One region of the Arthrobacter sp. Y3221160 genome, then DNA from elsewhere that is predicted to be linked to it. Evidence: riboswitches for the same ligand, from Rfam matches in the RefSeq annotation. Region 1 holds a riboswitch; each other region holds the start of a gene.

Region 1 (9,629 bases):
GAGTGATGTGTGGCTGGCCACAGCATCCGACGAGGACCTTGGGGAAATCCTTGAAGGCTCTTTCCGTCTACTTCCGGGCAGGAAAAAACCCGCCCCTTGTCCCTCGGCCCTCCACGTGGAAGGCCGGGGGACAAGGGGCGGGGCGGCAGGCGCTCGAGGCGGCAGGCCGGCGGGGCGGCAGGCGCTCGGGGCGGCAGGCGCTCGGGGCGGCAGGCCCTCTAGGCGGTCAGCTGCCGCTTGGAGGAGATCACCCCGGTGTCGAAGCCGGCCAGGTGCAGGCCGCCGTGGAAGCGGGCGTGCTCGATCTTCACGCAACGGTCCATCACCACGTTCAAGCCGGCGGCCTCGGCCTCGGCGGCGACCTCCTCGTGCCAGGAGCCCAGTTGCAGCCAGAGCGTCTTGGCGCCGACGGCCAAGGTTTCCTCCAAAACGGTGGGCAGGTCGTCGTGCCTGCGGAAGACGTCCACCAGGTCCGGCACCTCGGGCAGGTCCGCCAGCGACTTGTACACCGGCTGACCCAGGATCTCCTTCGCCACCGGGTTCACGAAATACACCTTGTACGGCGAGCTGGACAGCAGGTACGTGGCCACGAAGTAGCTGGCCCGGCTCGGCTTGTCCGAGGCACCCACGATGGCGATGGATTTGGTGTTGCGCAGGATGTTCAGACGCTCCGCGGCGGACGGGCCGATCCAGGTGCGTTCCGGTGTCGCGGTCACTTGGCGGCTCCTTCTTCGGCTTCGATCAGTTCTTCGACGGACTCGACCACGCGCGTTCCGGGCTCTGTCCGGGGGGAACGCTCCGCCGGGATCGTGCAGGACTCGCCGGCATAGCTGGGCGAGGCGAACTCGGAGCTGTCGAACGCGGCGTCCTCATGGTCGCGGCTGGGGCCGTGCTCGGCGCCGGCCTGCTGCGAGGCGGCCAGCGCCTGGTCCAAATCCCAGAGAATGTCGTCCACGTCTTCCAGACCCACGGAGATGCGGATCAGGTCCTCGGGCACGCCGGCCGCCACCAGCTGGTCGGCGGTGAGCTGCTGGTGGGTGGTCGATCCCGGGTGCAGCACCAGGGTGCGGGCGTCGCCGATGTTGGCCAGGTGGCTGGCCAGCTGCAGCGATTCGATGAACTTCTGGCCCGCGGTGCGGCCGCCCTTGACGCCGAAGCTGAACACGGAGCCCACGCCCTTGGGCAGGTACTTCCGGCCCCGCTCGTAGTGCGGGTGCGCGGGCAGCCCGGCGTAGCTGACCCAGGAGACGCGCTCGTCGGCTTCCAGCCACTCGGCCACGGTGCGGGCGTTGGCCAGGTGCTCGTCCATCCGCTGCGCCAGCGTTTCCACGCCCTGCAGCAGCTGGAACGCGGACTGTGCCGACAGCGACGGGCCGATGTCGCGCAGCTGCTCGGACCGGAGCTTGGTGAGGAAGCCGTACTCGCCGAAGTTGCCCCACCAGGACACGTTGCCGTAGCTGGGCACCGGCTCGGTCATCTGCGGGAACTTGCCGTTGCCCCAGTTGAAACGCCCGGATTCAACGACGACGCCGCCCAGCGTGGTGCCGTGGCCGCCCAGGAACTTGGTGGCGGAGTGGATCACGATGTCCGCGCCGTGCTCGATCGGGCGGATCAGGTAGGGCGTGCTCAGGGTGGCGTCCACGACCAGGGGGAGCCCGGCGTCGTGAGCCACCGCGGCCAGGCCCGCGAGGTCCGCGATGTCGCCGGACGGGTTGGCCACGATCTCCGTGTAGACGGCCTTGGTGTTCTCCCCGATGGCCGCGGCGAAGTCGGCCGGGTCGTTGGAGTCGACGAACGTGGTCTCCACGCCGAACCGGCGCAGCGTCACGTCCAGCTGGGTGATGGTGCCGCCGTAGAGCTTGGACGAGGCCACGATGTGGTCGCCCGCCCCGGCCAGGGCCGCGAAGGTGATGAACTCGGCGGCCATGCCCGACGACGTGGCTACCGCGCCGATGCCGCCCTCGAGCGAGGCGATGCGCTCCTCGAACGCGGCGACCGTGGGGTTGCCGATGCGGGAGTAGATGTTCCCGTACTTCTGCAGCGCGAAGAGGTTCGCGGCGTCGTCGGTGTCTTTGAACACGAACGAGGTGCTCTGGTAGATCGGTACGGCCCGGGCACCGTGCTCGGCGTCGGGCGTGCCGCCGGCGTGCAGGGCACGGGTGCGGAAACCGAATGTGCGTTCAGCCATCAGGCGGTTGCTCCTTCAAAACTTGGGTTCCCGGAATGACGGTCCTGGCGGCACCGGCAGGCACCGTCCGGATCAAAGATTGCTTGCGCTCTCTCCATCGCTTCTGGCGGTAGCACCTTTCCGGTGGCGTCCGGATGGTTGCTGCGGTGTCAAAGAGCCAGATCTCTCAACCGCTCGGGATGGTCCCGTCCATTCTCGCAACCAACGGCCGCGGCACCAAAAAATGTTGAGCCGCGTTGCGTCCGGGCTGTGGGCGCCCGGGCCCTGAGGCGGCACGCCTTGCGGTGGCCCCGGGCTTGCGGCGGCCCGGTACGACGGCGGCGCTCGCCTCTTGCGGCCACTATCTTCGCAGGCCCGGCCGAGGAGGGACGTTCCCGGGTCCGGACAGTTCACCGTAGATTGGGTCTATGGCTGAACTTTCGGCGCTGCAGCGCCTCGCGGGGAAACATGGCGTTGGCATTACCTTCCGCGGCTGGGATGGGGGCGAGAAAACAGTCAGTGAGGCTACGCTGGTTTCCGTCCTCACCGCGCTGGACGTCCCCTGCGCCACCGACGACGATGTGACGGCTTCCCTCCGGGCCGCTGAACTGGCACCGGTGCAGCGCACGCTGCCGCCCGCCGTCGTCGTCCGCCAAGGCAGTGCCACCGAGGTTCCGGTCAATGCGCGGCCCGGCGTCCGTCCGCGGGTCCGGATCCTGCTGGAGGACGGCTCCCGGCGCGACGTCGAGGTGCTGGCCGGCGGGTCGGAGGATGCGGAAGGTGCCCCGCCTGTTCGTTTCACGGCGGTGGTGCCGGCGGACATCCCGCTGGGCTGGCACACGCTGGAGGTAGCGGAACGGCCGGAGTCGATGGAGCCCGGAACCGGCGCGGCCGCGGAAAGATCCGAGCCGATGGAGGCCGGGACCGGCGCGGCCCCGGAAATGCCGGAGGTGATGCAGGCCGGGACCGGCGCGGCCCCGGAGCCATCCGACAGCGAGGCGCGGTGCGCCCTCGTGGTCACCCCGCGGCGCCTGACCACCGCGGACCGCCTGCCCCGGACGTGGGGGTTGATGGCACAGCTGTACTCCGTGCGCTCGCGGTCCTCCTGGGGCATCGGCGACCTGCATGACCTGGCCAGCCTCGCCGAGACGGCCGCGGCCAAGGGTGCGGGGTTCGTCCTTATCAACCCGCTGCACGCGGCGCAGCCGAAACCGCCGGTGGAGCCCTCGCCCTACCTGCCCTCCACGCGCCGGTTCGTCAATCCCCTGTACCTGCGGGTCGAGGACGTGCCCGAAGCCAGCGGCGTCCCGCTGGCCAACAACTTCCACGACGCGAACCTGGACGCCGTCATCCTGGACCGCGACCCGGTTTTTGCGGCCAAGCTGCAGGCTCTGGAAACGGTCTTCGCGGTGCCCCGGTCCGCGGAACGGCAGCAGCGGTTCGAAGCCTTCCGCGCGCAGGAAGGCGAGGGGCTGGAGCGCTTTGCCCTGTGGTGTGCCATGGCCGAAACTGTTCCGGCCGGGGCACCGGAGTGGTCCGATGCCCCTTTCGTCGAAGCACAGCGGAGCGAGCTGAAGGACCGCAGCGAGTTCCATCAATGGCTGCAGTGGCTGTGCGACGAGCAGCTCGAGGCGGCGCAAGCCAGCGCCCTCGATGCGGGAATGAACATCGGGATAGTGCACGATCTCGCCGTCGGCGTCCATCCCACCGGCGCCGATGCCTGGACGCTGCAGGATGTGCTGACCCCCGACATCTCCGTGGGGGCGCCGCCGGACATGTTCAACCAACAGGGCCAGGACTGGTCACAGCCCCCGTGGCATCCGCACCGCCTGGCCGAATCCGGCTATGTTGCCTACCGGGACATGCTGCGGACCGTCCTGCGGCACGCCGGCGGCATCCGGGTGGACCATATCCTCGGGCTGTTCCGGCTCTGGTGGATCCCCGCCGGCAGCCCTCCCAGCGAAGGCGCCTACGTTTATTACGATCACGAGGCCTTGATCGGCATCCTCGCCCTGGAAGCGGAACGGGCCGGCGTCGTCGTTATTGGTGAGGACCTCGGGGTGTTCGAGCCGGGCGTGCAGGACTACCTGGCCGAGCGCGGCATCCTGGGGACCTCCATCCTGTGGTTTGAGTACGAGGACGGCAGCCCCCGCGCACCTGAGCGGTACCGCCGTTCCTGCCTGACCAGCGTCACCACGCACGACCTGCCGCCCACCGCCGGCTACCTGGCGGGCAAGCACGTGGAGTTGCGCGAATCGCTGGGCCTGCTGAACCGGCCCGTGGAGGAGGAACGGGCTTTGGACCAGGCAGCCCAAGAGGCAGTGCTCTCCATGGTGCGCTCGCGGGTTCCGGCCGCGCCACAGCACGACGACGGCGCCGGCCCCGCCGCCGAACAACGCACCGTCGAGGCGCTGCACGCGTTCATCACGCAGACCCCCTCGGTGCTGCTGGGCGTTGCGCTCACTGACGCTGTGGGGGAGCTTCGGACCCAGAACCAGCCGGGCACCGCGGACGAATACCCGAACTGGCGGATCCCGCTGGCCGGGCCGGACGGGGCGTCGGTCCTGATCGAGGACCTGGCCGCCAACGAGCGGTTCAACTCGCTGGTGCGCGCCCTGCGTCAGGATTAGGCGGGTCCACGCCGAGCCGGGAAGCCCCTCGCGGCCCCGCCGGAGGACTGGCAGGTTCAACTGGGCCGGGAAGTCTTCGGCGCCGGCGATGCAGTCCGTTCGCAGGTGTTCGGCGGCCGCTACTCATTGCTGGTCATCCGATGTCCACAATTTCGGGCCGGCAGTGGTGGCGGCCGAAGGGTGCGGTCATCCTCGATTACATGCAGACTCCCGAAATGATCGCCGGCTGGGTGGCGAAAAGAGGAGGAACAGCCCTCGTTAGGGACCTGCGCCGGGCGGGCATCGGACCGGATGCGATCAAGGTGGCCGTCGCGTCGGGCGCCGTGACGTCCCTTCGACGGGGGCTAGTAGGCACTGCCAATGCGGATGCCGATCTGCGCATCGCGATGATGGCTGGCGGGCTCATCACCTGCGTCTCGGCCGCCGGGGAGCTGGGACTCTGGACAGTGAAAGACCCGCCCCAATTGCATCTCTGGGCGGACCATGGCAGACAACCTGAGACCGTGATCAAGCACCGTGGCAGGCTCGCAGCCGAGGGGAGGTGGGGTTACGTAGGGACCCTGGATTGTGTGCTGCACGCAATCCGCTGCCGGCCGCGCTTGGAGGCGCTGGTTATAGCCGAGTCAGCGGTACGCCTCAGACGGGTTTCGAAGGCAGAGCTTATGGATCGTCTGCCGGGAACACGAAACAGCTTGCGGCGGCAGTTGGTGCAGGGCATAGGCCATGACGCCGACTCGCCGTTGGAGGTCATTGCCCGGGAACTCTTTCGCGCTGCCGGGCTCCACGTGGAAACACAGGTGCTGATCCGGGGGCTCGGGCGGGTGGACATGCTGGTGGAAGGCCGCCTCATCATTGAGTTGGACGGATTCGACTTCCACTGGGATCGCGCGACCTTCCTCAAAGACCGGAGACGGAACAACGCGGGCATGCTCAGAGGGCTGCCTACCCTTAGATACGTTTACGAAGACTTGGTCTTCGCGCCGGAACGCGTGGTCGCGGAGGTCCTGACGATGCTGCGGAGGTCGGCCTGACGGACCAGCCTGGGTTCGCTCCCACGTATAGGACAAACTTCCCTCGTTTCGGAAGGGTCATATCGCCCTGACTAGGAGAAACGTCGTGAGCCTCCGCTGAGACGTGGGAGCGAACGGCCGGTGACGCCAAGCGGCCGGCCAAAACTTGGGGAGTTTTGGCCGGCCTCGGGTGGCACGGCCGGTGAAGGCGGAGAAGTTTAGCGTGCGTCGCAGATGGCCTTAATCTGGGCGATGCACGGCTCGTTCTGCAGGCTGGTCGTGTCGCCCAGCTCCGTCCCCTCGAACAACTGGGTCAGCAGCCGGCGCATGATCTTGCCGCTGCGGGTCTTGGGCACGTCGGGGACGAACACCACGTCGCGGGGCTTGGCGATAGGCCCGATCTGCGTGGCAACGTGGTCCCGCAAGGCCGCAATTGCCGCGGCCTGCTTCGTAGTTTCCGCGGCCTGCGCGGCCGTCGCCGTTCCGGAGGCCGGACCGGCCTCCGGCTGCTCAGGGGCCTGCGCTGCGGCCGTCAGCCCCGCAACCCTCGTCCCGATCAGCGACTTGTCGCGCGGCACCACGAAAGCCGTGGCCGCGTGTCCCGTTTTGGCGTCGTAGGTCGGGCAGACGCCGGCCTCCACCACCGCCGGGTGTGAGACCAGCGCGGACTCGATCTCGATCGTGGACAGCCGGTGTCCCGAGATGTTGATGACGTCGTCGGTGCGGCCCAGGATCCAGATGTCGCCGTCGGCGTCGAAGCGGGCACCGTCGCCGGCCAGGAACCAGCCCTGCGCCGCGTACTTTTCCCAGTAGGACGTGAAGTAGCGCTCCGGGTTGCCCCACACGGTCCGCGCCATCGCCGGCCCGGTCCTGGTGACCACAATGTTGCCCTGCTCGCCGGCACCCACCCGGGCGCCGCCGTCGTCCACGATGTCGGTGGCCAGCCCCGGCAAGGCGCGGGTGGCGCAGCCGGGCTTGAAGGACGCATCGGTCTGGCGCGGCGAGAGCACAGTGGCCCCGGTCTCCGACTGCCACCAGGTATCCACCATCGGCACGCCCGACGACGGGTCCCCGGCGACCAGCGAATCCCGCCCCACCTGGGTTCGCAGCCAGCGCCAGGCCTCCGGGTTCACGGCCTCGCCCACCGTGCCGCACAGGCGGATGGAGCTCAGGTCGTACTCGGCCGGAATGCCGTCGGGGAACCAGCCCATCAGCGACCGGACCAGCGTGGGCGCGGTGTAGTAACTGGTCACGCCGTAACGCTCGATGACCTCGAAGTGCCGACCGGGGTGCGGGGCGTTCGGCACGCCCTCGTAGATCACCTGCGTGACGCCGTTGCTCAGCGGCCCGTAGATCTCATAGGTGTGCGCGGTGACCCAGGCCAGATCAGCGGTGCACCAGTGTACGTCGGCCTCGCGCGCGTCCGGATCCGGGTTGCTGAACAGGTACGAGTGGCTGAACGAGGCCTGCGTCAGGTACCCGCCGGTGGTGTGGACCAGGCCCTTGGGCTGGCCGGTGGTGCCCGAGGTGTACATGATGAACAGCGGCGTCTCGGCGTCGAACGCCTCGGCCTCGTGGACGCGCGGCTGCGTCTCGACGACGTCGTGCCACCACACGTCCCGGCCTTCCACCCAGTTGATGTCCGTGTGGCCGGTGCGGTTGATCACCAGCACATGCTCGATCGCGTTCTCGCCCGCGACGGCCGCATCTGCGTTGGCCTTGACCGGGACGGCGGTGCCCCGGCGGTACTGGCCGTCTGTGGTGACCAGCAGCTTGGCGCCGGTGTCCTCCACCCGGAACTTCAGGGCCTCCGCGGAGAAGCCGCCGAAGACCAGCGAGTGCACCGCCCCGATCCGCGCGCAGGCCAGCGTGATCACGACGGTTTCCACCAGCACCGGCAGGTAGATGACCACGCGGTCGCCCTTGCCGACGCCCAGCGCCAGCAGCGCGTTGGCGGCCTGCGAGACCAGCTCCTGCAGCTCGCGGTAGGTCACCGTCCGGCGGTCGCCGGGCTCGCCCTCGAAGTGCAGCGCCACCTTATCGCCCAAGCCGGCTTCGACGTGACGGTCGGCGCAGTTGACCGCGGCGTTCAGCGTGCCGCCGTCGAACCAGCGCAGCTCGGGCCCCCGCCGCGCGGCGCTGTCCACGGAGGTGGCGGAGTGCGCGGTGTGCCACGGCTCGGCCCACTGAAGCCGGGCCGCCGCGCGCTCCCAGAACTCAATCCGCTCGGCCTCGGTCTGCGGCTCCGGCCATTCGGTCACCCGGTCGCGGTACGGCGCCGGCCCTTCCTGACCGACGACGGCGGGGCTCCCGACGGCGCGGCGGCCGCCGGCGGTTTCGGCTACTTCTATGCCCATCTCTTGACTGCCCATTTCTCCGCGACTCCCAGGAGCGCGTCGGTGATCTTGCCGATGATGGCCAACAGGACGATGGCCAGCAGCAGCCGGTCGGTGCGGCCGTTGTTCTGCGAATCCGTGAGCAGAAAACCCAAGCCCATGGAGGAGGCGATCAGTTCCGCCGCCACCAGGAACAGCCACGCCTGGGCCAGGGCCAGCCGCAGTCCGGAGAACACGGCGGGCACCACGGCCGGCAGCTGCACGGTGGTCAGCAGCTTCACGCCCTTGAGTCCGAACGCGCGGCCGGCCTCCACCAGGTTCTTGTCCACGTGGCGCAGGGCCAGCGAGACGGTGGTGAACACGGGGAAGAACGCGCCGATCAGGATCAGCGTGACCTTGGAGTCCTCGCCGATCTTCATCCACAGGATCAGCAGCGGCACCCACGCCAGCGACGGCACCGCGCGGAGCGCCCCGATGGTGGGGGAGAGCAGCACATCGGCAACCCTGGACAGCCCGATCAGCGCGCCGAAGACCAGGCCGAGGGCGGCGCCAAAAGCGAAGCCCAGGAGCACGCGCTGGGTGGAAATGGCCACGTGCTGCGCCAGTTCGCCGCGCTGGATCAGGTCGACGGCGGCCTCGACGACCGCCGCAGGAGCAGGCAGCTGGACCGAGCTGAACAGGCCGGCGGAGGTGCTCCACTGCCAGGCAGCGAGCAGGGCGGCGGGCAGCAGCAGGCCAAGGAGCAGGCGGGCCCAGCCGTTGCCGAGCACCCCGGTCGGGGACCATCCGTTGGCGGGGGAGCGCTCGGTCGAGGGGCCGTCCTGTTCCGGCCGGGGCGCGCCCGCGGTTTTGAGGACGCCGGTGGCCGAGAGGCCGTCCTGACTGGTGGCGTAAATGCTGGCGCCGGAGGCGCCGGGATTACCGAAGTGCGTCATCAGGATTCCTTGATGGCCGACGGATCGGCCTGCTTCACCAGCGAATCGTCGAGCAGGGTGGCGAGGGCCTCGTCGATGTCGGCCTGGCTCTTCACGTCGCCGGTCTCGACGAATGCCGGCCCGACCTTCGCCAGCACGGCGCGCTGCTTCTCGCCCGGGGCCGCTTCAACGTCCAGGTTGCTGCGCTCGGTGATCACCTTGGTGGCAACCTCGAGGTCCAGGCCGGCGACGTCGGCCAGGATCTGAGCCGTTTCCTCCGGGTTCTCGGCGGCCCAGGCGCGGGCCTTCTCGTACGCGTTCACCACGGCCTGGGCGACCTCCGGCTCCTCCTCCAGGAAGGACTCGGTGGCGTTCAGGAAGCCGTAGGTGTTGAAGTCCAGGTTCCGGTAGAACAGCTCGGCGCCGTCCTCTTCTGCGCCGGCCATGATCGGGTCCAGGCCGGACCAGGCGTCGACCGAGCCCTGCTTCAGCGCGGTCAGGCCGTCGGCGTGCTGCAGGTTTTCCACGGTGACGTCGTCGGCGGAGAGGCCGGCCTCTTCCAGCGACTGGAG
Region 2 (9,629 bases), on a different contig from region 1:
CCGGTGCAGCAGCCGAGTCCCCAGGAGATCCGCCGTCACCGGCTGCGGGCACAGCGGCTGTGGGACAGCCCCCGGGACGACGCCGCCGCCGCCCTGCGCTGGCTGCTCGCCTTCCAGTCCCAGGAATATGCCTATGCCCGCTGGTCGCTGGCCCAGCGCTGCGGCGGACCGGCACGGGACAACGCTGCGGAGGTGGATGCGGCGATCGCCGGCGGACGCATCCTGCGCACGCATGTCCTGCGGCCCACCTGGCACTTTGTGGCGGCTGGGGACCTACGCTGGCTGATGCTGCTCTCCGGCCCCCGCCTCAAGGCAGGGAACAAGGGCCGGGACCGGCAGCTGGGACTGGATGAGGCAACGGTGGCGCGCAGCAATGACGTGCTGGCCGCGGCCGTCGCCGGAGGCCGGCACCTCACCAGGGACGAGCTCGCCGCCCGGCTCGCCCAGGCGGCGCTGCTGAAGGACGACGGCGCGAGGCTGAACGGAGCGACGCTGCGCGGGCAGCGGCTGGGGCACCTGGTGTTCCATGCGGAAATGGATCGGGTGCTGGTGAACGGGCCTCCGCGGACGGCCAGGTCGGGCGCCGTGCAGCAAACGTATGCGGCCTTCGACGAGCGGGTACCGCCGCTGGCCGCGGACTTCGACCGCGACGCGGCGCTGGCCCAACTGACCGGGCGGTACTTCACCAGCCGCGGACCGGCGACCTTGAAGGACTGTTCCGACTGGTCCAAACTGCCTCAGGCGGACGTCAAGCGCGGCCTCGAAGCCGGGGGCCGAGACGGACTGGAACTGTTCGAAACCGAGGGGCAACAGCTCTGGTACTCCCCCGCCGCCGGGACGATCGGCGGCGCCGCAGCCGCGGCGGGCGACGGACACCCGCGGGCGGACCTGATCCAGTGTTACGACGAATACGTCATGGGTTACACCAAAACCCGCGGCTATCTGGGCGGCAGCGCGCCGGCGGCGCCGGGCGGCGACGTGCCGATCCACGTGCTGCTGTTGGACGGACGGATGGCCGGCAACTGGAGACACGTCCTCCGGCCCGGCTCCGCCGAGCTGCGGCTCAAGCCGCTGCGGTTCTTCACCGAGCCGGAGCGGCAGGCCGTGGACGACGCGGTGGAACGGTACGCGGCCTTCCTGCGGCGGCCGGTATCGCTCGAACTGACCTGACGCTCCGCTCCCCCCGATCGGGCGCGGCGGTGGCAATCGGCGCGGAGGGCGCGCACCGACGTCGTACCGAGGCCGCTGTCACGCGGGCCGAAAAGTCAGGCGGGCGCGAAGAACGCCTCGGTGAGGGCCTCGTGCAGCTGGTGGATGTCGGTGAGGAAACCGTCGTGGCCCAGCGGCGTCTCGATGGTGTGGACCTTGACCGCCCCGGGCAGCGCCTCGGCCAGCTGCCGCGACTGTTCCGGGAAGTACAGGCGGTCGGAATCCACCGCGGCGACGAAGAACTGCGTGTCGGTGAGGCCGCCCAGCGACTGCTCCAGCGAGCCCCGGCCCCGGGCAACGTCGTGGCTGATGAGGGCCTCGGTGAGCAGTATGTAGCTGTTGGCGTCGAAGCGCGCGACGAGCTTGTCCGCCTGGTAGTCGAGGTAGCTTTCCACGGCATAGCGGCCACGGGCGGACGGCGTAATGCCGCCGAACGGCTGCTCCTCCGCCTGCGCCTTGCGGCCGAACCTGTACTCCAGCTCCGGCTCCGAGCGGTAGTTGATGTGCGCGATCCGCCGGGCGATACCCAGTCCAGCCTCGGGAGCGGGGCCCCCGTAATAGTCGCCGCCGGAGAAGTACGGGTCCAGCCGGATGGCCGCGACCTGCGCCTGCGCGAAGGCAATCTGTTCGGCGGTGCTCGCGGCGCCGCACGCCAGGACGGCGCACCGGGCCGTGCGCTCCGGGAACGTAGCCGCCCATTCAAGCGCGCGGGCGCCACCCATCGACCCGCCGAGCACCGTGTGCCAGCGCCGGATCCCCAGCGCGTCGGCCAGCCGCGCCTCGGCCCGGACCGAATCGCGGATCGTGACGAACGGGAAGCGTGAACCCCACGGCGTCCCGTCCGGAGCCGGCGACGAGGGACCGGTGGAGCCGTAGCAGCCGCCAATCATGTTGGCGGCCACGACGAAATAGCGCTCCGTGTCGATCGTGGCACCGGGGCCCACCAGATCGTCCCACCAACCGTCCTCGTCCGAGCAGCCGCGTGCGACGTGCGTGCTGCCGGTCAGGGCATGCTGAATCAGGACGGCGTTGGACGCGTCCGCATTCAAGGTGCCCCAGGTTTCAAAGCCGAGGACCACCTCGGGCAGATAGCCGCCGGCTTCCAACTCCAGCGCACCAACCGGCATCCGGCGCAGGATGCCGTCGGTCGCCTGTTCCACCAGTTCCTGCGGTTGCACTATCGTCACGCTGCGCTCTACCTGCTTGCCTAGTCGTCCGCACCCTTGGCGGCGCGGAAACCGGCCTCCAGGTCGGCGATGATGTCGTTGACGTTCTCGATGCCCACCGACAGGCGGACCAGCCCGTCGGTTACCCCGGCCGCGACCCGCTCCGCGGCCGAGAGCTGGGCGTGGGTGGTCGACGCCGGGTGGATCACCAGCGAGCGCACATCGCCCAGGTTGGCCACGTGCGAGTGCAGTTCAAGGCCGTCCACGAAGCGCTTGCCGGCCTCGATGCCGCCCTTGATTTCGAACGCGACGATGGCGCCGGTCCCCTTCGGGCCGTACTTGCGGCCGCGCTCATACCAGGGGCTGGAGGGCAGGCCGAGGTACGCGACGGAGGCAACGTCGTCGTGCTCTTCCAGGAATTCGGCCACCCTCTGAGCGTTGGCCACATGCCGCTCCACGCGCAGGCTCAGCGTCTCCAGCCCTTGGGCAATCAGGAAGGCATTGAACGGCGAGATGGCGGACCCCAGGTCGCGCAGCAACTGCACCCGGGCCTTGAGGATGTAGGCCAGGTTGGCGCCCAGAGCGCCGTTGACGCCGAGGTCGCGGGCGAAGACCAGCCCGTTGTACGTGTCGTCCGGCGTGTTGAACCCCGGGAACTTTTCGGGGTCGGCGGCGAAATCGAACGTGCCGGCGTCGACGATCACGCCGCCGATCGCCGTACCGTGGCCGCCGAGGTACTTGGTGGCCGAGTGGAGCACGATGTCGGCCCCCCACTCGATCGGGCGGATCAGGTACGGGGTGGACAAGGTGTTGTCAACGATCAGCGGCACGCCGTTTTCGTGGGCGATGGCGCTGACCGACTCCAGGTCCAGCACGTCCTGGCGCGGGTTGGAGACGACCTCGCCGAAGAACGCCTTGGTGTTCGGCTTGACGGCATCGCGCCACTGCTGCAGGTTGTCCGGATCCTCGACGAAGGTGACCTCGATGCCGAACTTGGGCAGCGTGGTGCGCAGCAGGTTGTAGGTGCCGCCGTACAGGCTGGGGCTGGCCACGATGTGGTCGCCGGCCTCGGCCAGGTTGAGGATGGAGAACGTCGACGCGGCCTGGCCCGAAGCAAGCAGCAGGGCGCCGACGCCGCCCTCCAGGTTGGCGATCCGGGTCTCGACCGCTTCCTGGGTGGGGTTGCCGATCCTGGTGTAGATGGGTGCCAGTTCGGACAGGGCGAACCGGTCGGCCGCGCTCTGCGCGCTGGGGAACACGAACGACGTGGTCTGGTAGATCGGCAGTGCGCGGGCGCCCGTGGCGGCGTCCGGCTCCTGCCCTGCGTGGATCTGACGGGTTTCAAAGGACCAATCGGCGTTGGACATGGTGCAACTCCTTCACTGGAAGGGGCCATCCGGGATCCGGCCGTGCCGGCATGTCTGTCCCGGGTGTGACCCGCGCTTGCGCACCGCCTTATGGCGGCTGCCTGGTCTTCACCCGGGGCACCCCACCGCGGTTGGAGGGTTGCCGGCCAGCAAACCGGGGTTTTGCGCTGGCACTCATGACCTGCCTCCAGTCTCCGCAGACAAGCCGGCGGCCGCAACAATATGACACCTTATGACTGGGCACCGGTCTCCGGACCGCCTGTCCGACCGTCCGCTTCGTCACTGTTGCCGGCGCGTGCCGGGGAGGCGGATTTGCTGTCCGGAACGGCGCGTTCACCACGAGCCGCAAATTGAGTGACTTAGGTCACCCTAAGTCGAGAGCGGGTTCACAAAGTGCCAAGATAATGCCATGCGCTTCGACCATGTTTCTTATGCCGCTGAACCCGACGGTCTGGCTGCCACCTCAGAGCGGATCTCCAAAGCCCTGGGCATCGACGCCGTCAAGGGCGGGGTTCACCCCCGCTTCGGCACCCGCAATATGATCTTCCCCCTCACCGACCACCACTACCTGGAGGTCGTGGAGGTGCTCGACCACCCCGCTTCCGACAAGGCCCCCTTTGGCCAGGCAGTGCGGGCGCGGTCGGAAGCCGGCGGCGGTTGGATGGGCTGGTGCGTGGCGGTCGACGACCTGACCCCGTTCGAAGAACGGCTGGGCCGCCACGCGGTTCCCGGCAACCGCAAGTTCCCGGATGGGCAGGAACTGAGCTGGCAGCAGATCGGGATCAAGGGCCTCATCGCCGACCCGCAGGTGCCCTACATGTTGCGCTGGGATGACGGCACCGAACCGCTGCACCCGTCCAACGCCCGCCCCGCCACGGTCAAGCTGATCGGCCTGACCATCGCCGGCTCTTCCGAGCGGGTGGCGGACTGGCTAGGCACGCCGGTCGACGGCCTGCTGGACGACGTCAAGGTCGCCTGGACGGCACCGAACGGTACGCCGGGCATCCTGTCCGTCCGCTTCGAAACCGCCAACGGAATCGTCGAACTGTAAGTCTTTCGAGAGGATCGACGTCGTCGATCGCCGCAGCGGCGCCCTGATCGCAAGGCCGGGCGCCGCTGCGCTGCCCGGCCGGTTTCACGTGCCGATGCCGATGGCCGGCCCCAGCAGTGTGTAGCCGACGAAACCGGCAATATCCAGCAGCGCGTGCGCCACCACCAGCGGCATCACCCGCTTGGCCTTTGTATAGGCGTAGCCGAAGACCAAACCCATGAGGAAGTTCCCGATGCCCGGCCCGATGCCCTGGTAGAGGTGGTAGGTCCCGCGCAGGGCGGCGCTGACGAAGATCGCGGACCAAATGCCCCAGCCGAACCTCGCGAAGCGGTTGAAGAGATAGCCCACCATGACCACCTCTTCGAGGACCGCATGCCGCAGCGCGGACAGGATCAACACCGGAACCGTCCACCAGTATTCGTCCAGGGCCGCCGGGACAATGGCGGTGGTGATACCCAGGGCCCGGCCGGCGGCATAAACGCCCAGCGTCCCGACACCGATCACCAGCGCGAGCAGGAAGCCCAAGCCGAAGTCCAGCCGGGGCCGGGAAAACGTGAACCCGATCGCCCGGAAGGCCGACCGTCCGGGAACGGTCATCAAAAACAGCACCAAGGCCACCGGCACCAGCGCAAAGACGATGCCGAGCATTTGGTACACGAAATCGAAGAGCTCCCGCTCGTTCAGCACCGGGTTCAGCGTGGTCGTCTGCGAGGCCAGCGGAGCGCGGGTCATTTTTTCCAGCAGGTTCACCACGGCATAGACCGCCGACTGCCCGAGCGAGAGTCCCAGGACGATGAGCACTTCCGCCCGGTAGTACTTGACCGTGCGCGGCGTGCTCGCGGTGGCGACCTTCTGCTTGTCCATAGCCCCCATCTTCCCAAGAGAACCGCGGGCGCAGATACAAGGCGTGGAGTGCTTTCAGAGGGAGACGCAGATCCTCATGGGGTCTCCGGCCTCGCGTTCATCGTCGGAGAGCAGCGGGTCGCGGTGATCGATCTCGCCACCCAAGACGGGAGTCCATTAGAAACCGGCTAGGTGCCAGTAGTGTAATGACCGCCAGGAATCGCGCGGCTAGAAATCAGGTTTCAAGGTTTCCGTCCGATCCATTTTTAGAAGGCTGGCTGCCAGCACATGCACTCCTCTACTGATGTGCACGGCGTCTGTCCACTCTTCCGGGCAATGGCTTCGGCCGTTGTGAGATGGGATGAAGATCATTCCAGCAGGGCAGCGGGCTGCCAGGTGCGCAGCGTCGTGACCGGCGCCACTCGGCATGGGCATCCAGGGGAGCCCGAGGCCATCGAGTGCTGATGCCGTCACGTTCTGTACTGATGCGTTAGCCGGTACGACAGGAGTTTCCGCCGCCCAGTCAAGGAGTGCTTCCACTCCGCTTTCGGCGCTCTGCCGAAGGATTTGATCGGCTACCCTTCTCCGCACACCAGAGAGCCAGATCTGATTGTCGCTGCGGAATTCTGCCATCAGCGTTGTTCGACCCGGAATCACGTTTCCAGAACCTGCTTCAACGAGCAGGTTGCCGCTGGTCGCGACCGCATGGACAGGTGCTTCACAGGCCTCCCGTTCGACGGCCAGGACGGCCTTGGCTGCAGCGACCAATGCATCCCGCCGGTCATCCATGTTACGAGTGCCGGCATGATCCGATCTGCCGAGAAAGGTGGCGAGCAGCGTGTGAACGCCAACGATTGAGGTAACAATTCCTACATCGATTCCCTTCTGCTCAAGGATCGGGCCTTGCTCCACATGCAGTTCGAGGTACCCGTGTAGTTCGTTTTGCGCCCACGAGCGTGCAAGCATGCCGTTTGGATCCACGCCGAAGCGTGCCACCGCGTCGCCCAGTCTGTTGCCAACTGAGTCTGTACGGTTCAGATCCTCCGTCCTCATCGCGCCAGCTGCCGCACGGCTACCGAGGCAGTATCCACCGTAGGGGTTCGCTTCTTCACCCAGAAAGTCGACGACCAGCAGATCATGATTGAGCATCGTGGAAGTCTCGCGGAAGCGGCGCGCAGCTTCTATGCCTCCAAGCACTCCGACGATCCCGTCGAATCGTCCGCCTCCTACCACGGTGTCGGTGTGTGACCCGGTGACTAGCGGCGGGCCGGAATAGCGCCCTCGGAGTCGGCCGACGATGTTTCCTGCAGGGTCAACAGTGACTTCGAGGCCGGCGTCCCGCATGCGGGATTGTACCCAGATGCGGGACGCCGAATAAGGATCGCTGAAGACCGGGCGGCTCCACCCAGGTGAGTCGGATTCTCGTAGTTGTGAGAGATCTATCAGATCGGCCCATAGACGTTCCTGGACCGGCTCCAGCGATGCCGCATCCTGCATGTTTCTACTCCTAAGGCGGCGTTTTACGCACTCACCCTTAAGGCTGCCGTCTGTTCACCGGCTGGGGGAAGGGCCTGGTGTGAGATGAAGGGCTGTGGTGCCTTCGGCTGCAAGGCGCTCGCCTACAAATCCAGCAGCAGACGCTTGCCCTTGCACCGGGAGACGCAGATCATCATGGTGTCTCCGGACTCGCGTTCGTCGTCGGAGAGCAGCGAGTCACGATGGTCGATTTCGCCGCCCAGCACAGGAGTTTCGCAGGTGCCGCAGATTCCCTCCCGGCAGGAGCTCAAAGGGGTGATCCCGACCGACTCAAGGGCCTGCAGGATGGTCTCATCCGAGCCCACCGGGACCTCCGTCCCATCGGCCAGTTCAACGATGAACGCCGAATTGCCGCCCACCGGCATACGTAAGTTATCGCCGGTGGCGGTGAAGCGCTCACAATGAAAACGCGCAGGGACTTCCCACCCGTCGGCAATCGTCTGGATGACATTTAGCAATGGCCCGGGACCGCAGGCGTAAACGTGTGTTTCCGAGGGTAGGTCCCCCAACAGTTCTGCCAACGGGTAGAAGCCGCTTTCGTCATCCGCGTGGATATGGATGTCTCCCCCAAGCGACTGGATCTCATCGAGAAACGCCATCGACGAGCGGCTCCGCCCCAGATAGAGCAGACGCCATGGGACTCCGAGGGCGGCGGCCTCGCGGATCATCGGCAGGATGGGGGTAATGCCAATGCCGCCGGCGATGAAGGCATAGCTGCCGGCAGGTGCCAGGACGAAATTGTTGCGCGGTCCCCGGACCTGAATTTTGGTTCCCGGCCTCAGCATGTCGTGCACGTAGGCCGAGCCGCCGCGCCCGTCGGGTTCGCGGAGTATGCCCAGCCGCCAGGCAGCACGGTTCGTCCGCTCAGAGCAGAGCGAGTATTGGCGCAAGAGGCCGTTGGGAAGGAGGACGTCCACATGTGAGCCGGCGTCCCACTCCGGCAGATCCTCGCCCAGCGGATGTTCCAACTGCAGGGAGACTACACAGTTGGACTCCTGCCGGATTGAGCGAACTTCGACGTCAAAAAAATCTTCATTCATGATTGCCCTCACGGTGGGTATCAGGCTGCTGCCGGTTCGGCGAGAACAGAGGCCAGGAAGGCCTTGGTGCGATCGTTCTTCGGGTTGGTTATCACCTCGCGGGCCGGCCCCTGCTCCACTACGTAGCCGTCCGCCATAAACACCACCCGGTCCGCGACGTCCCGGGCAAAGTGCATCTCGTGCGTCACCACGACCATCGTCATGCCGGAGTTGGCCAGGTCCTTCATCACCTTCAGGACCTCACCCACCAACTCCGGGTCAAGGGCCGAGGTCGGCTCGTCAAAGAGCATCAGCCGTGGCTCCATGCACAGGGCGCGCGCAATGGCCACCCGCTGTTGCTGGCCGCCGGAGAGCTGCCTCGGGTAAGCCTCGGCTTTTTCCGCCAGACCTACTTTTTCCAACAGTCCCATCGCCCGGGCCACGGCCGTGGCTTTCTTTTCCTTTCGGACAAGCCGTGGTGCTTCGATCAGGTTCTCCAACACCGTCATGTGCGGGAACAAGTTGAACTGCTGGAAGACCATTCCCACTTCGGTACGGCTGCTGCAAATGTCGTTGTGGCTCTGTTCGTACAGCTTGCTGCCTTTAAGGTCGTAACCCACGATCTTGCCATTCACCCACATGCGGCCGCCGTCGACTGTTTCCAAATGGTTGATGCAGCGCAGGAACGTGCTCTTGCCGGATCCCGAGGGGCCGATCAGGCAGACCACTTCCCCCGGCTGCACTTCCAAATCAATGCCCTTCAATACCTGATTGGAACCGAAGTTCTTGCAGATCGCGTTGGCCCTCACCATCGGTTCAACGCCGTGGGTAACCGTCATTTCTTGCCGCCTTTCAAGGAGAGCGCGTCATGGGTGGCGAAAAACCGCTTCAACTGCTGCAGCGGCGTCGGCGGCAGGTTCCGCTGGTTGCCGCGGGCAAATCGCCGCTCCAGGTAGTACTGGCCGATGGTCAGGACCGAGGTAATCAACAGGTACCAGAGGCTTGCGACGATCAGCAGCGGGACGGTCTCGAAGGTCCGCGCGTAAATAATCTGCGCCGAGTACAAGAGCTCCGGCACCGAGATCACGCTGACCAACGCCGTGGTCTTGAGCATGCCGATGGTTTCGTTGCCGGTGGGAGGGATGATGACGCGCATTGCCTGGGGCAGCACCACCCGCCGCATGGTCTGCATGCGGGTGATACCCAGGGCCTCGGCTGCCTCTGTCTGCCCGTGGTCAACGGACAGTATGCCCGCCCGGACAATCTCGGACATGTAGGCACCTTGGTTCAGGCCAAGACCGAGGATCGCTGCCGTCATGGGAGTGATCAACTGGTTTGCGTCCAGTTCAATGCCCGGAATGCCGAGGGTGATAACCGGGTACAGCGCAGCCAGGTTGAACCAAAACAGCAGCTGCACCAGCACCGGCGTGCCCCGGAA
Region 3 (9,629 bases), 590 kb from region 1:
GCCTGCAACTTCGGCACGAGCGTGGTTTTCACGTTTTCGCCGTCCACCGGGTCTTGGCGGAACAGCTGGCGGGACGGCGCTTCGCCGCCCTCTTCGGCGGGCAGCCCGACGGCGGAGACGGTGACTCCCGGCGTGCCGGAGAGCTCGGTGTTGAAGGCTGCCTGCAAGCCGGACGAGCCAACGGTCTCGCCCGCGGCCACGGTGCCCTTGGACTTCTCGATGTCTTCGGCCGTGGCCTCCCGGACCGATCCCAACACCGGCGCGGCGAAGGTGCGGTTGGGCGCCAACGGAATCTGGTCACCTACCGCCAGGAAGCCCTCGATGTCCTTCAGCTTCTTCTGGTCCAACTTGTCAAAGGCGTCCTCACGCAGCGTGATGGCGTCCACGAATGCCTTGGGCCCGTAGGCTTCAACCTTTTCCAGATAAGCGGCGGCATCGATGTTTACCAGCTTGGCCAGCGCGCGCGCGGAGTCCTCGGCGGTCGCTGTGTCCAGGCCTGTCTTGTCGATGCCGACGACCCTGACCGGGCGGTTCTTCACGATCGCCTCTCCCTCGGCGTCGAGGATCTGGCCGCGCCGCGGTTCCTCGGTGGAGAGCACCAGCCGTTCGCCCTCGGCAAGCGAGGGCTCCAGGATTTCGGGCTTCCACCGCACGTGCCAGGTGTCCTCGGCGTAGTGCAGGTCGGCCCTGGTGGTGTAGCTCCAGCCCTGCTCCGCATCGGCCACCGGCCAGTCATAGGAAAGGGTGGCCCGGAAGAGGTTGGATTCGACCTCTTCGACGCCTTCCACGGTGACTTCGGGCTCCAAGGGGTCCATCCCCTCGGTCAGCGCGGCCAGTTGTTCCTGCACCTGGGCGCCGGTGGCATCGGCGAAGGCCACGTTCGACACGTCGTTGGCAGCCAACGCTTCCGCCAGTGCCCGGGCGGTCGGTTCCGGCGATTCCCGCTCCGGAGCGCAGGCAGAGACCGCTACCGTCAGCAGCAGGGCGGTGATTGATGCAAGTGCGCGCCGAAGCAATTCTTCTCCCGGATCCGAGGGTGTCCTGTTAGAACCTATAAGCGGCCAGCAGCGATGTCGAGCCGGGCGGCACCGGCGGGATGGTGCTTGAATGGGTTCGTCGGGACGTCGGCCTTCAGCCGGCAAACAGGACAGTAAGGACACCATGACCGAATCCGCTCCCCCAGCTTCCCGCCGTGCCGCGGTGGTCTGGAACCCGTCCAAGAAGTTCAACTTCGACCTGGTGGCGCTGGTCGAGGGCCTGTGCGCCGAGACCGGCTGGCAGCCGCCGCTCTGGCTCGAGACCACGCTGGAGGATCCGGGCGCCGGCCAGGCGCACCAGGCGCTGGAAGCGGGGGTCGACCTGGTGATCGCCGCCGGCGGTGACGGGACGGTGCGGCGGGTGGCCGGCCGGCTGGCGGCAACGGACATGCCGCTGGGCGTGATCCCTTTGGGCACCGGCAACCTGCTGGCCCGCAACCTGGACCTGCCGGTTGACGACCCTGAGACCGCTGCCGGCATCGCGTTGGCCGGCCGGGACCGGCGGATCGACGTGGTCCGGGCCACCGTGGACAGGTCGGGCGGTGACTCCGTGTTTTTGGTCATGGCCGGCCTCGGATTCGACGCCGCCGTGATTGGCGGCACCGACGACGGCCTCAAGGACCGCATCGGGTGGCTGGCGTACGTGGAAGCCGGCCTGCGCAACCTTCCGGGCAAGCCGGTCCGCGCCACGGTCACCATAGACGGCGGCAAGCCCATGACGGTGCGGATGCGCAGCGTCATGGGCGGGAACTGCGGCAAGATCCAGGGCGGATTCGAGATGTTCCCCGGTGCGCAGCTCGACGACGGCCTGCTGGACGTCATGACCATCTCCCCGCGTGGGCGGCTGGGCTGGCTCGGCGTGCTGGCCGGGCTCGCCAAACGCGGCCGGAGCGTGGATCCTTCGGTTGACTACTACCAGGGCAAGCACGTGGAGATCTACGCCGGCCGGCCCCAGGAGATGCAGCTGGACGGCGACCATATTGGCATGGGGTCCCGTTTGATGATGGGCGTCGATCCGGGCGCACTCGTGGTGCGGGTGGCACCCGAATAGAACACTGACGACGCCGGTGCGCGCCTCACCGAACTCAGAATTCCAGGGCGGGCAGGATTCACAGGCTTAGTGACCTGAATCGGGTTCCTGTTTCTCCTCAGCGTTGTCAACGCGCTTCCGCTTGAAGATGCCACCAACCGCGCCGACACTTCCGACTGCGGCACCCTTGATCGCGAATCCGGTGCGTTTCGCGGCAGTGAGCGCCCGCGCTTCGTCCGGCACCCCATCGCCGTCGATGTCAACCGACCGGAATACACCGACGACGTCATTCGCCTTGTCCTTGACGGCCTCGCCGAAGCCCGACACATTGTCCGCGGCGGATTGCAATGCCTTCACTGCACGCGACGGCTCCACAACCCCTGGCTCCGGCTTCTCGAAGTCCAGAAGCACCGCCGGGAAGGCAGTGGGGGGCTCGGGGAACGCAAGACGCACGGCCTTGACGACATCGCTCCCAAACGTGAAACTTCCGACCCCGCCAACGACGGCGCCGAGGCCGAAGGGGATTGCCTTGCCAAGCGTCCCGGCTCCGAGCTTCGCGCTGTTTTTCAGCGCCTCCCGCGCGAGGACCGTAGCCAATGGCGCGAGCGCCGAATCGGGAAGCTGCTGAGTGAGCACCTCTCCCCAGCCGTTTGGGAGTGCCTGCTTGACGGTACCGGAGGCGAGCGTGCGAGCCTGATTGACGCCTCCGGCCCCGGCGGCCTGGTATACGATCTTCGTCACCTGGCTCTGCGACTTCTGGCCGAGCAGCATCCCGAAGACAAGCGGCCGGGCTCGCTCTGCGTCGCTCACTTCGATCCCGTGGAGTTCCGTGGCGGCGAGGACATAAAGGGCGCTCGTCTCGTAGAAGAACAGCAGATCGGCTACCCCAAGCCCCAACGCAATAGACGTGCCTACGCCGGGGATGGCTGCCGAAGCACCGACTCCCGTGCTCGCGATAGTCACGGTGGCCACGTAGCGCTTATCGAGCTCCTTGAGCATTTCTTGGGGCGAAGCGTCCGGCTTTTCCCGGCGAAGCGACTTCAAATACTCCAGCACGACAGGCCGCTGCACCGAGATGGCTTGGAAGATCTTCAACTTTAAGCCATCAGGCTCGGAGACGTCACTTGCTTTCTCATCGACGGCGACGAGAGCACCCTCCCCGTTCGCGGCAGCGGGTGTCGGCTTATTCGTGGTCATTGGTTCTCCGGTCGGTTGGCGTCGCGTAGAAGGGAGTCGCACCATGAGGGAGCTGACCGCAACACTACCGGGCGACAGGGCGGCTGCATGGCGACATGTCGATCGTGTCGGACCTGTTTCAGTACCCGCAAGGATGGGCTCCATCGTCTTGAGTCAGACACTTGTTCGTCGCCTCGTTGCCACTCCTAACGACGCCGGTGCGCGCCGCCGGGAGTGCGGCTGCTCACATTGCCGACACAGTTCGGAACATATCTTGAGGTACCCGTTGTTGTACGTGCTAGCTTCAGCGTTTGCCGGCCACCTGCCGGTTGGCTCGTCGTCCCACATCACAAGGGGTTTTCCACCATGATTCGTCGTCGTTTGTCCGTCCTCGGTGCCGCCGCAGCCGCCGCCCTGGTGCTGGCCGGCTGCAGCACGTCCTCGCCGTCGGGGTCGGAGCCGGCGACCTCCTCCGCCGCGACCACGCTGCAGGAGATCCAGGACGCAGGCGTGATCACCGTGGGGACCGAGGGGACCTACCGCCCGTTCTCCTTCCACGAGAACGGCACCGGCGACCTGACCGGTTACGACGTAGAGGTCGTCACCGCGGTGGCGGACAAGCTCGGCGTCGACGTGCGGTTTGAAGAGACCCAGTGGGACGCCATCTTCGCGGGGCTGGAGGCGGGCCGTTTCGACGTAATCGCCAATCAGGTTTCGATCAACGAAGACCGCCTGGCCAAGTACGACTTCTCGGACCCGTACACGGTCAGCACCGGCGTCGTCGTCGTGAAGTCGGACAACAACGACATTTCCTCCCTGGCGGATCTGGAGGGCAAAACGTCCGCCCAGTCGCTGACCAGCAACTTCTACAAACTGGCCAAGGGCGCCGGAGCCAATGTCGAGGCCGTGGAGGGCTGGGCGCAGGCGGTTTCGCTGCTGGAGCAGGGCCGGGTGGACGCCACGGTCAACGACAAGCTGACCTACCTGGACTACCAGGCCACCAACGACAACAAAGACATCAAGGTAGCCGCCGAAACGGACGAAGAAACGCAGAGCGCCTTCGCCTTCCAGAAGGGCAGCGACGAGCTGGTCGAGGCCTTCAACACGGCGCTGGAGGAGCTGCGCGCCGACGGCACGCTGGCAAAGATCTCCGAGAAGTACTTCGGCGCGGACGTCAGCAAGTAAATCCGGCCGCTTCAAAGGGAGACGCTAACGTAACCGTATGGACATCGACTGGGAGCTCGTCGGCAGTTCACTCTGGCCTATAGTCCAGGGCGGGCTGACCGGCACCATCCCCCTCTCGCTGGCCAGCTTCGCCATCGGCCTGCTGCTGGCGCTCGTCGTGGCCCTGATGCGCTTGAGCCGCAACCGGATCCTGGCCGGCATCGCGCGCGCCTACGTCTCGGTGATCCGCGGCACCCCGCTGCTCGTCCAGCTGTTCGTGATCTTCTACGGCCTGCCGTCGATCGGCGTGGTGCTTGAACCGTGGCCGAGCGCCATCATCGCGTTCTCCCTGAACGTGGGCGGCTATGCGGCCGAAATTATCCGCGCCGCGATTCTGTCCGTCCCCAAGGGCCAGTGGGAAGCCGGCCACACCATCGGCATGGCCGGCACCACCACCCTGCGCCGCATCATCCTGCCGCAGGCCGCGCGGGTGTCGGTGCCGCCGCTGTCCAATACGTTCATCTCGCTGGTCAAGGACACCTCCCTCGCTTCCCTGATCCTGGTCACCGAGGCGTTCCGGGCCGCCCAGGAAATCGCGGCGTTCAGCCAGGAGTTCATGCTGCTCTACATTGAGGCCGCGGCGGTCTACTGGGTGTTCTGCCTGGTGCTCTCCGCCGGGCAGTCCCGACTGGAGAAGAGGCTGGACCGCTATGTCGCCCACTGACGTCCCCTCCGCCGCCGCTTCGCAGCCCGGCTCCGCCGCAGGGCCGGTGCTCTCCGTAGAGGGGCTGCGCAAGTCCTTCGGCAGCAACCAGGTGCTCAAGTCCATCGACCTCTCCGTCCAGACGGGCGGGGTACTGGCCCTGATCGGACCCTCCGGGTCGGGCAAAACCACCGTGCTGCGCTGCCTGAACGGCTTGGAAATCCCCGACGGCGGGCGGGTCGCCTTTTCGGGCGGGCCGGCCGTGGATTTCGGTTCGCCGGTGAACCGAAAACAGATCGCCGCCCTGCGCGACCGCAGCGCCATGGTGTTCCAGCACTACAACCTGTTCCCGCACATGACCGTGCTGCAGAACATCATCGAGGGCCCGGTCCAGGTGCAGAAGCGGTCCAAGGCCGAAGCGGTGCGCGAGGCCAGGTCGCTGCTGGACCGTGTCGGGCTCTCCGGCAAGGAAGACCAGTACCCGCATCAGCTCTCCGGCGGACAGCAGCAGCGGGTCGGCATTGTCCGGGCGCTGGCGCTCAAACCTTCGCTGCTGCTGTTCGACGAGCCCACGTCCGCACTGGATCCTGAACTGGTGGGCGACGTGCTGCACGTGATCAAGGAACTGGCTGACGAGGGCTGGACCATGGCCCTGGTCACCCACGAGCTGGCCTTCGCCCGTGAAGTGGCCAGCGAAGTGGTGTTCATGGACGGCGGCGTGGTGGTGGAACGCGGACACCCCGAACAGGTGCTGCGCGAACCGCGGGAGGAGCGCACCCGGCAGTTCGTCCACCGGCTGCTCAACCCGTTCTAGGACCGGGTTCACTTCCGGCTGCCCCCGCCCTCCCCCCGACGGCTCCCTGCATCCGCGGTGGGGGTCCCGCCTGCACCGGTTCGCAGCACCACGCCGCCACGCCGGGTGTGGCGCACGCCACGCCGGTGCGAAATTCATCTGATGTCATCTGGGATGGCAGAATGTAAAGTTCCATGCACCGTTCCGCATGGCAGGCTCGTTCCGGCCGGAAGCTTCCATCCCGCGTTTCTCCTGCGCGGAAACCTCCGGCCACGAAAGGCAGAACCATGGCCACTTCCCTGGCTACCAAGTCGTTGACCGCACAGACGGCTTCCGAAGCGCACGATCTCCTGAATGCTGCGGTCGAAGAGTTGCAAAAGCTCGCCGCCATCGACGGCGATTGCGGCATCTTGGTCACTCGCACCGGCCCCGGGCAGTTTACGGTGGAGCTGAGCGACGACGTGCCCTACGGCATCACCCAGGAATCGCATCTGTACTAAGCGGTTGGCGGGCCGGTCCCGGTTATATGACGCCGCCCGGTTGCCCGGAATGAAGCGCCGGCCCGCCCCGGTGGGATAATTTCGCCCATGGCTCCAGCGATTGCGTACCAAGGTGAACCCGGCTCGAACTCCCACATGGCTTGCCTGGAAGTGCGCCCCGGTTGGGAAGCGGTGCCGTGTGCCAGCTTCGAGGATGCGTTCGCTGCCGTCACCGGCGGCGAGGCGGAACTGGCCATGATCCCCATCGACAACTCGATCGCCGGGCGGGTGGCGGACATCCACGCCCTGCTGCCGAAGACCACCCTGCAGATCGTGGAGGAATTCTTCCTGCCCATCCGTTTCAGCCTGCTGGGCGTACGCGGGGCCACCGTGGAGCAGGCCCGGGAGGTGCACAGCCACATCCATGCTTTGGGCCAGTGCCGCAAGCTGATCCGCAGGCTCGGGCTCACTCCGGTCATCGCAGGCGACACCGCCGGTTCGGCCCGGGAGGTGGCCGAATGGAACGACCCGACCAAGGTCTCCCTGGCGCCGCCGATGGCCGCCGAACTCTACGGCCTGGAGGTTTTCGCGGAAAAGGTCGAAGACGATCCGACGAACACCACACGGTTCGTGGTGCTGGCCGACCGCCGGCCGGTCCCGTCCCGCGAGGAACTTCCCGGTCCGGCCGTGACCAGCTTCGTGTTCCGCGTGCGGAACGTGCCGTCCGCGCTGTACAAGGCGCTGGGCGGTTTCGCCACCAACGGCATCAACATGACCCGGTTGGAGAGCTACATGGTGGGCGGCGAGTTTGCCGCCACCATGTTCATGGTGGACGTCGAAGGCCACCCGGACGATCCCGCCATGGTCCATGCCTTCGAGGAACTGGACTTCTTCACCACGGAAATCCGCATCCTGGGCGTGTACCCGGCGCATCCGTTCCGGCAGCAGACCGTGCGCCCGGGCGCCGCGGCGCAGTAGCCGTGGGGCCAGCAGTCGGACAGTAGCTTCGGGGCAGCAGCCGTCGCACGGCCGCCCGTCGGGCAGAAGCCACCTCGCGTGGCCCGGGAGTAAAACGCTGCATTTGACGAACTGTTACCGGCGTTTGACCCAGGCCCTTCCCCGCTCTTAGCGTGGAGACGAATCAAGAGCGCCAACTTCACAGCCCTGGCTGGTTGGCCGGCAACCCTCTACCGTAGCGGGGTGCTCCAGGTGATGATTCGGCCCGCCGGGGATGTCGGCAGGCAAGTACGCGTATCCACCCGCAGCAGCTCGGCCGCAGCGGATGCGCCCAAGCCCCAAGGACGCCATGTCGCTACACCATGACCTGACCCCCCACACGTTGCGCTCCGCCTTCGGCCGGTTCCCCTCGGGCATCGCGGCGCTGTGCGCGACCGTCGACGGCGAGCCGCAGGGCATCGTCGCCTCCTCGTTCACCGTGGGCGTCTCCCTCGAGCCGCCGCTGGTGATGTTCGCCGTGCAAAACACCTCACGGACCTGGCCGCTGGTCCGCCGGGCCAACCGGATCGGCGTCTCGGTGCTCGGTACCGGGCACGACGGTGTCTGCCGCCAGATCGCGTCCAGGACCGGTGACCGCTTTGCCGGCCTGAGCCTGCACGGCACGGACGATGGCGCGCTTTTCCTCAACGACGCGGCGCTCTGGCTGGACTGCTCGGTGCACCAGGAGGTCCCGGCCGGGGACCACCACGTCGTGCTGCTGCAGGTGCACGGACTGTCCACGCACGACGGCACCCACGAGCCCCTGGTCTTCCACGATTCCGCGTTCCGCCGGTTGGAACAGCCGGCCTTCGTCTAGGACGCATGGTCCCGGCTCCGCCCGCAGCCGGCGCGGCCGGGCGCGGGCAGCTAAGGCAGCGGCCTGCCTCGGGCCGCCACCCACAGGGAGTACCACTCCTCGCGGGTCATCGATGCTCCAACCGCTTCCGCCTCGGCACAGGCCCGGATCCGGTCCGGGCTGCTGGTACCGACGACCGGCCGGATGCCTGCCGGATGCCGCAGCAGCCAGCCCAGCACCACGGCCTCGGGCGGGCACCCCTTGTCCCGGGCAAGTTCCGTGACCAGGGCTGCCGCTGCATGATCCGCCGGGGGTGGGGCATCCGCGGGCGCGGAAGCATCCGGTGTCGCGGCCTCCGCTGCCGCACGCCCGCTGTACCGGCCCTGGGCCAGCGCGCCCCAGGCCTGCAGCTCCACCCCGTGGGCGGCGCAGTATTCCAAGGTGCCGTGCGGGAAGCTGATCCCCGGTCCCTCCGGGTGGTTCACCAGCACCCCTGACTCCAGCCAGTCGCGTCGGTGCAGGCTCATTTCCAGCTGGTTCACCGCCAGCGGTTCATCCAGCGCCGACTGCAGCCAGCGCATCTGTTCGCCGGACATGTTCGAGACACCAAGGCGGCGCACCTTCCCGGCCATCCGAAGCTCGTTGAACGCCGCGGCGATCTCTTCGGCCGGCGTCAGCGGATCGGGCCGGTGGATCAGCAGCGTATCCAGGTGATCGGTGTGCAGTCGGCGCAGGCTCTCGTCGGTGCGGGCCAGGATGGCTTCCCGCGAGGAGTCGTAGTGCCCGACCATGCCGGGGACCGGCAGCCGGATGCCGCATTTGCCCTGCAGCCGGATCGAGTCGCGCAGCTCGGGACTTTCCGCCAGCACCCGCCCGAACGCGGCCTCGGCCTTGCCGTGGGCGTAGATGTCGGCGTGGTCGAAAGTCGTGATCCCGGCCTCCAGCGCCGCCGCCACGGCCGCGTGCGCGGCGGCCACGTCGGCCGCTTCCAGCGGCCCGCTCCCCCAGCCCCCACCCAACCCCATGCAGCCGAAAATGAGGCGCGAGCCGGCGTCGTTCATTGATAGTTCCCCCTTCGCTGGGCAGGTTTCCAGCGTACGACGGCGGTGCCCGGGGAGGCATCGGCGCCGGCCCCGGGTGATGCTGACACCGAAGAACACTCCTCGTAGCGAGCCGGTCAACTCCGGCGGCATCAGCCGGTGTGGCGGCGGAGGAACGCCACGCTGCGCTCCAGCACCTGCCACGCCGCTTCCAATTCCAGGTTGAACTGGAACTGGTGCCCCAGGCCGGCCTCGGTTTGGGGGAAGAACTCCTCCACGGCCGCGCCCTTGATCCGCAGCGCTTCGACCAGCCCGAGCGAGTGCGGCAGCAACGGGTCCGTGTTGCCCGCTGACACGAAAGCCGGCGGGTAGTCGGCGCCCACGTGCTTGGCCACGGAGGCCAGCGCGACGTACG

The links. Region 1 has a riboswitch for S-adenosylmethionine ahead of AC5RWG_RS11215 (O-acetylhomoserine aminocarboxypropyltransferase/cysteine synthase family protein). Riboswitches for the same ligand answer to the same signal wherever they lie in the genome.
Region 2: it holds a riboswitch for S-adenosylmethionine, as region 1 does, so the genes downstream of both, AC5RWG_RS13760 (bifunctional o-acetylhomoserine/o-acetylserine sulfhydrylase) here and AC5RWG_RS11215 (O-acetylhomoserine aminocarboxypropyltransferase/cysteine synthase family protein) in region 1, are expected to answer to the same signal.
Region 3: it holds a riboswitch for S-adenosylmethionine, as region 1 does, so the genes downstream of both, AC5RWG_RS08440 (flavin reductase family protein) here and AC5RWG_RS11215 (O-acetylhomoserine aminocarboxypropyltransferase/cysteine synthase family protein) in region 1, are expected to answer to the same signal.

The regions. Positions count from the first base shown of each region.
Region 1 covers NZ_JBNHHU010000001.1:2,393,592-2,403,220, forward strand. Annotated here, with positions in the region: gene AC5RWG_RS11210 (CoA-binding protein) at 219-716, opposite strand; gene AC5RWG_RS11215 (O-acetylhomoserine aminocarboxypropyltransferase/cysteine synthase family protein) at 713-2,188, opposite strand; SAM riboswitch class I at 2,280-2,374, opposite strand; gene malQ (4-alpha-glucanotransferase) at 2,596-4,797, shown strand; gene AC5RWG_RS11225 (endonuclease domain-containing protein) at 4,938-5,828, shown strand; gene AC5RWG_RS11230 (acetate--CoA ligase) at 6,026-8,164, opposite strand; gene AC5RWG_RS11235 (ABC transporter permease) at 8,155-9,078, opposite strand; gene AC5RWG_RS11240 (aliphatic sulfonate ABC transporter substrate-binding protein) at 9,078-9,629, opposite strand, start outside.
Region 2 covers NZ_JBNHHU010000002.1:151,593-161,221, forward strand. Annotated here, with positions in the region: gene AC5RWG_RS13750 (winged helix DNA-binding domain-containing protein) at 4-1,170, shown strand; gene metX (homoserine O-acetyltransferase MetX) at 1,266-2,336, opposite strand; gene AC5RWG_RS13760 (bifunctional o-acetylhomoserine/o-acetylserine sulfhydrylase) at 2,417-3,742, opposite strand; SAM riboswitch class IV at 3,810-3,924, opposite strand; gene AC5RWG_RS13765 (VOC family protein) at 4,152-4,793, shown strand; gene AC5RWG_RS13770 (CPBP family intramembrane glutamic endopeptidase) at 4,878-5,657, opposite strand; gene AC5RWG_RS13775 (M20 family metallo-hydrolase) at 5,865-7,133, opposite strand; gene AC5RWG_RS13780 (PDR/VanB family oxidoreductase) at 7,256-8,224, opposite strand; gene AC5RWG_RS13785 (amino acid ABC transporter ATP-binding protein) at 8,233-9,030, opposite strand; gene AC5RWG_RS13790 (amino acid ABC transporter permease) at 9,027-9,629, opposite strand, start outside.
Region 3 covers NZ_JBNHHU010000001.1:1,807,645-1,817,273, forward strand. Annotated here, with positions in the region: gene AC5RWG_RS08400 (penicillin-binding transpeptidase domain-containing protein) at 1-1,016, opposite strand, end outside; gene AC5RWG_RS08405 (diacylglycerol/lipid kinase family protein) at 1,162-2,088, shown strand; gene AC5RWG_RS08410 (hypothetical protein) at 2,155-3,264, opposite strand; gene AC5RWG_RS08415 (amino acid ABC transporter substrate-binding protein) at 3,610-4,428, shown strand; gene AC5RWG_RS08420 (amino acid ABC transporter permease) at 4,472-5,131, shown strand; gene AC5RWG_RS08425 (amino acid ABC transporter ATP-binding protein) at 5,118-5,924, shown strand; gene AC5RWG_RS08430 (hypothetical protein) at 6,191-6,403, shown strand; gene AC5RWG_RS08435 (prephenate dehydratase) at 6,491-7,360, shown strand; SAM riboswitch class IV at 7,522-7,636, shown strand; gene AC5RWG_RS08440 (flavin reductase family protein) at 7,689-8,195, shown strand; gene AC5RWG_RS08445 (aldo/keto reductase) at 8,246-9,235, opposite strand; gene AC5RWG_RS08450 (alpha/beta hydrolase) at 9,367-9,629, opposite strand, start outside.